Regions from separate parts of the Kitasatospora sp. NPDC023176 genome, predicted to be linked through region 1. Evidence: riboswitches for the same ligand, from Rfam matches in the RefSeq annotation. Region 1 holds a riboswitch; each other region holds the start of a gene.
The links. Region 1 has a riboswitch for S-adenosylmethionine ahead of thrC (threonine synthase). Riboswitches for the same ligand answer to the same signal wherever they lie in the genome.
Positions count from the first base shown of each region.

Region 2: linked by a shared signal. The riboswitch ahead of ACZ3YL_RS20925 (IclR family transcriptional regulator) and the one ahead of thrC (threonine synthase) in region 1 are both predicted to bind S-adenosylmethionine.
Region 3: linked by a shared signal. The riboswitch ahead of ACZ3YL_RS21285 (aminotransferase class V-fold PLP-dependent enzyme) and the one ahead of thrC (threonine synthase) in region 1 are both predicted to bind S-adenosylmethionine.

Region 1 is NZ_JBVHIP010000007.1:304,542-307,787, reverse strand. It holds gene ACZ3YL_RS14070 (alpha,alpha-trehalose-phosphate synthase (UDP-forming)) at 1-451, opposite strand, end outside; gene ACZ3YL_RS14065 (glucosyl-3-phosphoglycerate synthase) at 667-1,698, opposite strand; SAM riboswitch class I at 1,843-1,978, shown strand; gene thrC (threonine synthase) at 1,996-3,246, shown strand, end outside.
Region 2 is NZ_JBVHIP010000014.1:170,255-173,500, reverse strand. It holds gene ACZ3YL_RS20935 (RNA polymerase sigma factor) at 11-517, shown strand; gene ACZ3YL_RS20930 (SRPBCC family protein) at 514-1,080, shown strand; gene ACZ3YL_RS20925 (IclR family transcriptional regulator) at 1,113-1,826, opposite strand; SAM riboswitch class I at 2,026-2,168, opposite strand; gene ACZ3YL_RS20920 (hypothetical protein) at 2,460-2,717, shown strand; gene ACZ3YL_RS20915 (class I SAM-dependent methyltransferase) at 2,791-3,246, opposite strand, start outside.
Region 3 is NZ_JBVHIP010000015.1:63,866-67,111, reverse strand. It holds gene ACZ3YL_RS21285 (aminotransferase class V-fold PLP-dependent enzyme) at 1-1,282, opposite strand, end outside; SAM riboswitch class IV at 1,336-1,453, opposite strand; gene trpD (anthranilate phosphoribosyltransferase) at 1,632-2,708, opposite strand; gene ACZ3YL_RS21275 (response regulator) at 2,827-3,246, opposite strand, start outside.

The sequences.
Region 1 (3,246 bases):
CGTCGGCGAAGGCGGTGTTGTACGCCTGGTAGGCGGCCCATTCGGTGCGGAAGCCGGCGTCGAAGGAGGGCGCGGTGGGGGTCGCGTAGAGCAGGTGGTGGACGAACCAGAGGGTGGAGTTGGCGACGCCGTTGTAGGCGTGGGCGAAGGTCTGGGGGTCGATGTCGAGCATCCGGACGGCCTGGCCGCCGACCTCGTGCCCGGCGAGGTCGAGGCGGCCGTCGGGGGCTTCCCGGGCGGCTCTGCGGTCGGCGTCGTTGAGTGCGGCGCAGACCCAGACGGCGGTGGGGTCGTCGATCGCGGACAGGCCGGAGACCAGGCCTCCGCCGCCGCGGCGCAGGGTCAGCGTGCCGTCGTCGGCGGTGCTGAAGGACACCGGTCCCCGGTTGGAGGCCACCAGAACGGGGGCGGTGCCGGTCGCACTCGAACGTTCGGTCGTGAGATCGCCCATGGTTGGGATGTTGCCGGGGGGTCGGGGTGGCAAACCCGTCTGGGGCCCGTCTTCGCACTCCCGTCGTTCGCCCGGAGGGCGGGCGGGGCGGTGTTGGGGTGCGTGCATCGCAAGGCGGAGGAGGGAGGCGATGCGGAGCATCGGGCGACCGACGACAACGCGGCGAGGTGCGTGCACCGGCGTCGGCCCGCAGGCGGGAGTGCGAAGACGGGCCCCTAGTGGCGGGTGGCGTATTCGGGGAGGGTGTGCATCGGGGGGCGTTCCAGGGCCGTGACGGGGTGGGTGTGGGGGACGAAGATGGGGGTCCCGCCGGCCGAAGGCTGGGGGAGGGATTCCGGGGCGCGGCTGAACTGGGTGAGGTGGGGGTGGACGAGGTCGGCGGAGGCCTTGAGGCGGTGGGTGCGGTCGAGGCGTTCGAGGGCGGTGCGGTAGATGGTGGCGGCCATCCGGCCGAGGGCCTGGCCGTCCTGGTGGCGGTGGTGCCGGACGCCGACGTCGACCTGGGCCAGGGCGTCCAGTCCGACCAGTTCCAACGCGTCGACCAGCAGGCCGAGTTCGACGCCGTAGCCGGTGGGGAAGGGCAGCCGTTCGAGGAGTGAGCGGCGGGCCGCGTACTCGCCGCCGAGCGGCTGGACGAAGCCGGCGAGTTCCGGCCAGTGGAGGTTGAGGAGGGGCCGGGCGACGAGTTCGGTGACGCGGCCGCCGCCGGCCGGGACGATCGCGCCGCTGTCGGTCTCCAGCGGGCGGTCGTACATGGCCTTGACCAGGTGGATGGACTCGTCGGTCAGCAGCGGGCCGACGATGCCGGAGACGAAGGCCGGGTCGAACTCGCGCAGGTCGGCGTCGATGAAGCAGACGATGTCGCCGCGGGTGACCAGCAGGGAGCGCCAGAGCACCTCGCCCTTGCCGGGGACGGCGGGCAGCCGGGGGAGGATCCGGTCGCGCTGCTCCACCCGGGCGCCCGCCGCTTCGGCGACGGCGGCGGTGGCGTCGGTGGAGCCGGAGTCCACCACGACGAGTTCGTCGACCAGCGGGACCCGTTCCATCAGCTCGCGGCGGACGGTGCGGACGATGTCGCCGACGGTGGCCTCCTCGTCGAGCGCCGGGAGGACGACGCTGACGGTGCGGCCGGTGCGCTGCTTGGCCTCCAGCAGGGTGTGCACCGGCCGCTCGGCCGCGCTCCACGAGCGGCGGCGGAGCCAGGACGCCGCCTGCGGGAGGAGTGCGGGGGTCGGTTCGGCGGGCACGGTGACTCTCCTCGGCGGGATCGGGTGGAACGGCTCATCTCGCGTGGCGGACGGTCCCGTTCAGGGTTGACGCCTTCGGATACAGTCTTCGTACAGCGGTCGGACCTTCGCACGCCGGGGTCGCCGCTGAACCATAACTTCACAAGCTCATCCAGAGGGACTGAGGGAACGGCCCGTTGACGTCCCGGCAACCTTCTCGCGCGGCTGTCGTCGACAGGCCCCGGCGGGACAGGTGCCAATTCCGGCCTGTGGTGCGTCCGCGCCACGGGGAAGATGAGGAGAGAGGCCTCCGCCATCATGGCTATCGACACTGCCGCACCCTCCCCCGGCCTTCGGCCGCAGGGATCCCAGCCCGTCGACCTCGGCCCCGCCGCCGCCCTGTCGTGTCGGGAGTGCGGAACCCGCTTCCCGCTCGGCCCCAGCTTCGCCTGCCTGGAGTGCTTCGGGCCGCTGGAGATCGCGTACGAGTTCGGCGGCGAGCGCGCCGAGGAGCTGCGCAAGCGGATCGAAGCCGGCCCCGCGTCCATCTGGCGTTACGCGCCGCTGCTGCCGGTGCCGGCCGATGTGGCGTCGAAGCCCAATCTGAACCCCGGCTGGACTCCGCTGGTGAAGGCGGACAACCTGGGCCGGGAGCTCGGGTTCACGGCGCAGCTGCACATCAAGGACGACTCCGGCAACCCGACCCACTCGTTCAAGGACCGGGTGGTCGCGTGTGCGATCGAGGCGGCCCGGGCGTTCGGGTACACCACGCTGTCCTGCTCCTCGACCGGCAACCTGGCCGGCGCGGTGGGCGCGGCGGCGGCCCGGGCCGGGTTCCGTTCCTGCGTGTTCATCCCGCACGACCTGGAGCAGGGCAAGGTCGTGATGGCCGGGGTGTACGGCGGTGAGCTGGTGGGCATCGAGGGCACCTACGACGATGTGAACCGCTTCTGCTCGGAGCTGATCGGGGATCCGGCCGGCGAGGGCTGGGGCTTCGTGAACGTCAACCTGCGGCCGTACTACGGCGAGGGTTCCAAGACGCTGGCGTACGAGATCTGTGAGCAGCTCGGCTGGCGGCTGCCGGAGCAGATCGTCATCCCGATCGCCTCGGGCTCCCAGCTGACGAAGATCGACAAGGGGCTGCAGGAGCTGATCAAGCTGGGTCTGGTGGAGGACCGGCCGTACCGGATCTTCGGTGCCCAGGCGGAGGGCTGCTCGCCGGTGTCGGCGGCGTTCAAGGCCGGGCGAGACGTGATCAAGCCGGTGAAGCCGGACACCATCGCCAAGTCGCTGGCGATCGGCAACCCGGCGGACGGCCCGTACGTGCTGGACATCGCCCGTCGCACGGGCGGCGCGGTCGAGGACGTCACGGACGCGGAGGTCGTGGCGGCGATCCGGCTGCTGGCCCGCACCGAGGGGATCTTCGCCGAGACCGCGGGCGGGGTGACCGTCGGCGTGCTGAAGAAGCTGGTCGAGACCGGTCAGCTGGATCCGGCCAAGGAGACCGTCGCGATCAACACGGGCGACGGCCTGAAGACGCTGGACGCCGTCTCCGAGGCGGGCATGACC
Region 2 (3,246 bases), on a different contig from region 1:
AGAGCGCACCATGCAGGAGCCACCGCCCGGCCTAGCCGAGCTGGTCCGGGCCGCCCAGGGCGGCGACCGACTCGCGGCCGGCCGGCTGCTGGACCTGATCACCCCGTACGTCCGCCGGCTCTGCGGCCCGATCGCCCTGGACGACGGCGCCGACGCGACCCAGGAGGCGCTCATCGTGGTCTTCCGCAAGCTGCGCCAACTGCGGGAACCGGCGGCGCTGTACGGCTGGGTGCGGGCCATCGCCGTCCGGGAGGCGGTGCGGTACGCCACCCGGGCGACGCGCTCGCGGCCCGCCGAACTGAGTGAAGTGCCCGCGCCCGGTGACCCCCAGCTCGCCGCGGACATCCGCGACGTGCTGTCCCGGCTCTCCCCCGAACACCGCGCGGTCCTGCTGATGCGCGACCTGGAGGGCCTCGACGAACGACAGACCGCGGCGCTGCTCGCGGTCGCACCCGGGACGGTCAAGTCCCGTCTCTCCCGGGCCCGGCTCAGCTTCCGAAAGGCGTGGCAGCAGTGACCGACAGCCCGATCCCCGAGATGCCGCGCATTCCACAGCCGCCGCAGTGGCCCGTCGCCGACTTCGACCCGGTCCGGCGGCTGCGGGTGATCGCCGCGACCGCACCCGGAGCGGCACGGATCGGCGAGACCGTCCTGGACGCGCCGTTCGAACGGGTCTGGGCGCTCGCCCAGGACCTGGAGCGCACGATGCCGCTCTGGATCCCGGACGTCCGCACCGTGCGGCTCACCCCGTCCGAGCCGGCCGGCCCGCCCACCGCCGGCCCACCCACCGCCGGCCCACCCACCGCCGATTCGCTCCGGACCGCCTCGCTGCAAGCCCGGATCCACGGCCACACCCGGCTGCGGGCGACCTTCGGGATCGACCTCGCCCCCGGCTGGTGCCTGATGCAGAGCCGTCTGGTCCTCGGCGGGATGGCGGCCCGCCCGGAGACCGACCGCACCACCCGCTTCGCCTTCCTCGGCGGCCTGCGCTTCCCCGGGGCGCGCCTCCTCGCCCCGGCGCTGCGCCCGTTCACCGGGGATCCGCTGGCCCGGTTCGCCGCCCTGCTGGACGAGGGGTAGCGGATACCCCGTGCTGACCGCGGGCACGCCGGTCAGGAGCGGCGCAGCGCCTCGGACAGGTGGCCGGCCGCCTCGAGGACCGCCTGGGAGAGGCGGGCACCGGGGTGCCGGGTGAGCCGTTCGATCGGGCCCGAGACGGAGACGGCGGCCACTACCCGCCCGGCCGGGCCGCGGACGGGCGCGGCGACGGAGGCGACGCCGGGCTCGCGTTCGCCGACGGCCTGGGCCCAGCCCCGGCGCCGCACTCCGCTGAGGGCGGTGGCGGTGAAGCGGGCGCCCTTGAGGCCCCGGTGGAGGCGCTCGGGCTCCTCCCAGGCGAGCAGCACCTGGGCGGCGGACCCGGCCTTCATCGGGAGGGCCAGACCGACGGGGACGGTGTCGCGCAGGCCGAAGAGCCGCTCGGCCGCCGCCACGCAGACCCGGACCTCGCCCTGCCGGCGGTAGAGCTGGGCGGTCTCGCCGGTGAGGTCGCGCAGCTGGGTGAGGACCGGGCCGGCGGCGGTCAGCAGGTGGTCCTCACCGGCGGCGGCCGACAGTTCGGCGAGCCGCGGCCCGAGGACGAACCGGCCCTGCAGGTCACGCCCGAGCAGGCGGTGGTGTTCCAGTGCGACGGCGATCCGGTGGGCGGTCGGCCGGGCCAGGCCGGTGGCGTCGACCAGTCCGGCCAGGGTGGCCGGGCCGGCCTCCAGGGTGCCGAGGATCGAGGTGATCTTGTCGAGCACGCCGACACCGCTCGTGTTCTCCATGGACGGGTACTCCAGTCTCAGATCCCGTGGGCCGTGGGTGGGTCCGGCTCACGGGCGCTCCGGTGGGGTGGGAGCGGGGTGGTCAGCGAGGACAGGCCTGCGAAGCGGGCCGAATGCCTGCGCCGGACACGAGATGGGTACGCGAAAGGGCCGGGGCGGGAAGCGCCCGGGCGAAGGACAGCACAGAGAGCACCGTGTCTCCTCATCTTTCCCGCGCCACGTTGGCGACAGGCCGGAGTTGGCACTGACCCCGGACAACACGGCGCGTACTTCGGACGCCGGGTCGAACGGGGAGTTGCCGGGGCTTCGTAGGGCCGGTCCCTCCACCCCTCTGGATGATTCGCGGAGAACCATACAAGATTCCCCGGGTGCCCCGCCAAACCTTTTCCACACCCTCCACACCCGGAGCCTCCGCAACCGCCTGCCCTGCCGGGAATCCCGGCGCCCCGCCGCGAGGACGCGACGCACCCGGCGGAGCACGGCCAGGTCCGTCAGCGGATCGTTGTCGACGGCCACTCCTCCACCGCTGGGCGCCGATCATCCTCGGGCGCACCATCACCGCCGGCCGTCCATGGGGCCGCCGTCGCCCGGCCGTGGTGATCAGCGGCGCCCGGGCACGGAAGAATGCGACGGGTGACCAGCACTCAGCCACTTCCCCGGGGCCTCACCGCCCTGATCCCCGACGCCCGCGCCCGGGCCACGCCCGGTGAGCGGGCCGCCTCCCAACTCCTCCACCTGCGCGAGGCGACCGTGCCCGTGCCGGTCCTCGCCGCGGCCGTCGAGCTGATCGCCCCTCAGCTGCAGGACCCCGACCCGGCCACCCGCGCGGCCGCCACCGCCGTGCACACCCGGCTGCTCACCGCCATCGAGGACGCCGCACCGGGCCGGTAGCCGGAAGGCCCAGGGGAGTTCGCCTGGGCGTTCGATCGAACACCGATGTCTGAGCCGTCCGGCCCCCCGGGGTTCAGACCCGGGCGCTCCGGGCCCGGCGGACGGTGAGCATGTCCTGGGTGTGGCCGATGGCGTAGCTGCCGTCGGGCTGGGCGAAGTGCTGTCGGACGTAGGCGGTGAGGGCGGCCCGGGTGGGGCGGGGGTCGAGGGTGGCGAGGTCGGCGACGTTGACCATGAACTCGGCGACGTCGACGGCCTCGGCGAGGTGGGGCGTGCGGTAGTGGAGGTCGAGGGTCTCCAAGGCGTAGGTGTGGGTGGGGTGGTGGGCGCGCAGACCATCGAGGAGGGCGCTCAGGTCGTAGCGCACGCCGGTGAAGTGGGCGGCCATCCGCATGCAGGGGCTCTCGGGGTTCTGCAGGACGACCAGCAGGGTGCCGCCGGGGGCCGTCCACTCGATGGCGCGGGTGACGGTGGGGAGCCAGTCGGACTCCGGGACGTAGTAGAGCACGTGGGAGAGGTGGACCAGGTC
Region 3 (3,246 bases), on a different contig from region 1:
GGACGGCGGTCAGGAAACGCTCGATGTGCTCGTCCGGCGTGCCCGCCCCGAAACTCACCCGGATCGCGTTCAGGCTGCGCTCGCCCGGCAGCGAGGGCTCGGGCGCCCCGCACTCGGACACGGCGACGTCCTCGTCCCCGAGCAGGGTCCGCACCAGCGGGTGGGCGCAGAACAGCCCGTCGCGCACCCCGATGCCGTACTCGGCGGACAGCGCGGCCGAGAAGTGCGAGCTGTTCCAGCCCCGGACGACGAAGGACAGCACGCCCACCCGGGCCGAGCCGGCGCCGAACAGGTTCAGCACCCTGACCTCCGGGATCTCCGCCAGCCCGGCCGTCAGCCGGTCGACCAGCTGCCGCTCCCGGGCCTCCAGCGCGTCGAAGCCGGCCTCGGTCAGCGCCCGACAGGCCGAGGCGATCGCGTAGGCCCCGATGACGTTGGGCGAGCCGGCCTCGTGCCGGGCCGGGCCGCTGTGCCACTGCACCGCCACCGAGCCGTCCAGCTCCCGGGCCACCGTGCGGGTCGCCCCGCCGCCGGCCAGGTACGGCTCGGCCGCGTCCAGCCAGTCGGCCCGCCCGGCCAGCACCCCGGCGCCGAACGGCGCGTACAGCTTGTGGCCGGAGAAGGCGATCCAGTCGACGTCCAGCTCGCGCACCGAGACCCGGTGGTGCGGGGCCAGTTGGGCGGCGTCCAGCACCACCCGGGCGCCGTACCGGTGCGCGGTCGCGGTCAGTTCGGCGACCGGCCACAGCTCGCCGGTCACATTGGAGGCGCCGGTGACGCACAGCAGCTTGGGGCCCTCGGGCGCGGCGGCCAGCGCGGCCTCCAGCGCCTCGACCGCCTCGGCCCGCGAGCGCGGCGCCCGCAGGTAGGCGACCTCCAGCCCGGCGTGCGCCCAGGGCAGCAGCGAGGCGTGGTGCTCGGTCTCGAAGGCGAACACCCGGGCGCCGGCCGGCACGGCGGCGGCCAGCAGGTTGAGCGAGTCGGTGGTGGCGCGGGTGAAGACCACCTGGTCGCCCTCGCGCAGGTCGAGGAACTCGGCGACGGTCCGGCGGCTCTGCTCGAACAGGTCGGTGGACAGCTGCGAGAGGTAGCCGGCACCGCGGTGCACGCTGCCGTAGTACGGCGCGTAGGCGGCGACGTCGTCCCACACCCGCTGGAGCGCCGGCGCGCTGGCCGCGTAGTCCAGCGCGGCGTAACCGACCTTCGCACCGCTGGCCAGCGGCACCTGGACGTCGTGGCCGAGAACGGCGAGCGGGGAGCAGAGGTCAACAGAGACCGACATGAGGATGCACTCCTTCTGGGGGTGAGGGACCCCCGGGAGTGCTAGTCATCGGGCGTCCGCGCTTGTCGCGCGGACGGCATGCCCGGCGACCCGGTCCTCACCCAGGGCACCCCGCCACGGACGGAGGGTTGCCGGACAGCCAGCTGGGGCTTGACGCTGTCACTCATGACCTGGCCAAGACTCTAGGTCGGGCGCGTCGGACGGTCAAACAGGTATCCACCATCCGGACTCTGCCTTCGCCCACCCGCCTCCGGGGCGCTCGGGCCCGGTGCCGACGCTCGGGGCACGAGAGCGGGCCCACGCGCGAGGGCCCGCACCGGAAAACCGGCACGGGCCCTCAACTACCGCCTCAGATCCGGCTGGTGGCCTCCGACCAGCGCCGCAGCAGGTCCTGCGCCCGGCCCGAGTCGATCGCCTCGGCCGCCCGCGCCATGCCCGCCGCGAGCTGCTCGGACAGCGGCGCGTCGCCGAGGTCGAGCGCGACCAGCGCCGCCGCGGTGTTCAGCAGTACGGCGTCCCGCACCGGCCCGCGCTCCCCGGCCAGCAGCCGGCGCGCGACCTCGGCGTTGTAGGCGGCGTCGGCCCCGCGCAGCGTCTCGATGCCGACCAGTTCGATGCCGACGTCCCGCGGGTCGAAGGCGGTCTCGGTGACCACCCCGTCGCGCACCACCCAGACCCGCGACGTGGTGGTGATGGTCAGCTCGTCCAGCCCGTCGTCACCGCGGAACACCAGCGCCGTCGCCCCGCGCCGGGCGAGCACCCCGGCGATCAAGCCGGACAGCCGGGTGTCGAAGCAGCCGATGGCGTGCGAGGTGACCTTCGCCGGATTGGTCAGCGGGCCGAGGATGTTGAACGCGGTGGGCACCCCGAGGTCGCGCCGCGCGGTGGCGGCGTGCCGCATCGAGGGGTGGAACCTCGCCGCGAAACAGAAGGTGAGTCCGACCTCCTCGGCCACCTCGGCCACCCGCCGGGGGGAGAGGTCCAGCGCCACCCCGAGCTTCTCCAGCACGTCCGAGGACCCGCTGGACGAGGAGGCGGCCCGGTTGCCGTGCTTGACCACCTTCGCCCCGGCCGCCGCCGCGACGATCGCCGACATGGTCGAGATGTTGACGGTCTTCGCCCGGTCGCCGCCGGTGCCGACGATGTCGACCGCCGGGCCGGGGATCTCCAGCGGCTCGGCGTGCTCGTACATCGCGTCCACCAGGCCGGCGATCTCGTCGACCGTCTCGCCCTTGGCCCGCAGCGCCACCATGAACCCGGCCACCTGGACGGGGGACGCCTCGCCGCTCATGATCCGGTCCATCGCCCACGCGGTGGACGAGCGGTCGAGGTCCTCCCCCTTCAACAGCGCCGCCAGGAGGTCCGGCCAGGTGCGGACCACCTGCGCGGGGTCGGTACCACCGTTCGCAGGGTTCACGTTCACCATGGCTGACTCCAGCTGTTGTCGGTTCCCCGCTCGGGGGGACGTCCGTACGGATGGAGCCAGCCTATCGAGCGGCGGGGTCCCTACGGCCCCGTCTTCTCTAGTACTGAGACGGCACTGTTCAACGCGTGGCGGGGGCCCGCTTGGCCAACCGGGCCCGCAGCAGGGTGGCGACCGCCTCGGCCAGCGCCACCGGGTCCACCGGGCGGGAGATCGCGGCATCGGCCCGGCTCCAGGCGGCGAGCCAGGAGTCCTGGGGCCGGCCGATCAGCACCAGCACCGGCGGGCAGCCGTAGATCTCGTCCTTGAGCTGTCGCCCGAGGCCGAGCCCGCCGGCCGGCACCGCCTCGCCGTCCAGCACGCAGAGGTCGACGCCGCCCTTCTCCAGCGCCTTGAGCACCGCGGGGGTGGTCGCGCATTCGAGGTAGGACAGCTCCGGAAGATCCTCGGCGGGCCGACGGCCGAGCGCCGTCAGCACCTGCTCGCGGGTGTTGCGGTCGTCGCTGTAGACGAGGACGGTGAGCGTCTCGTCGGTCGTGTA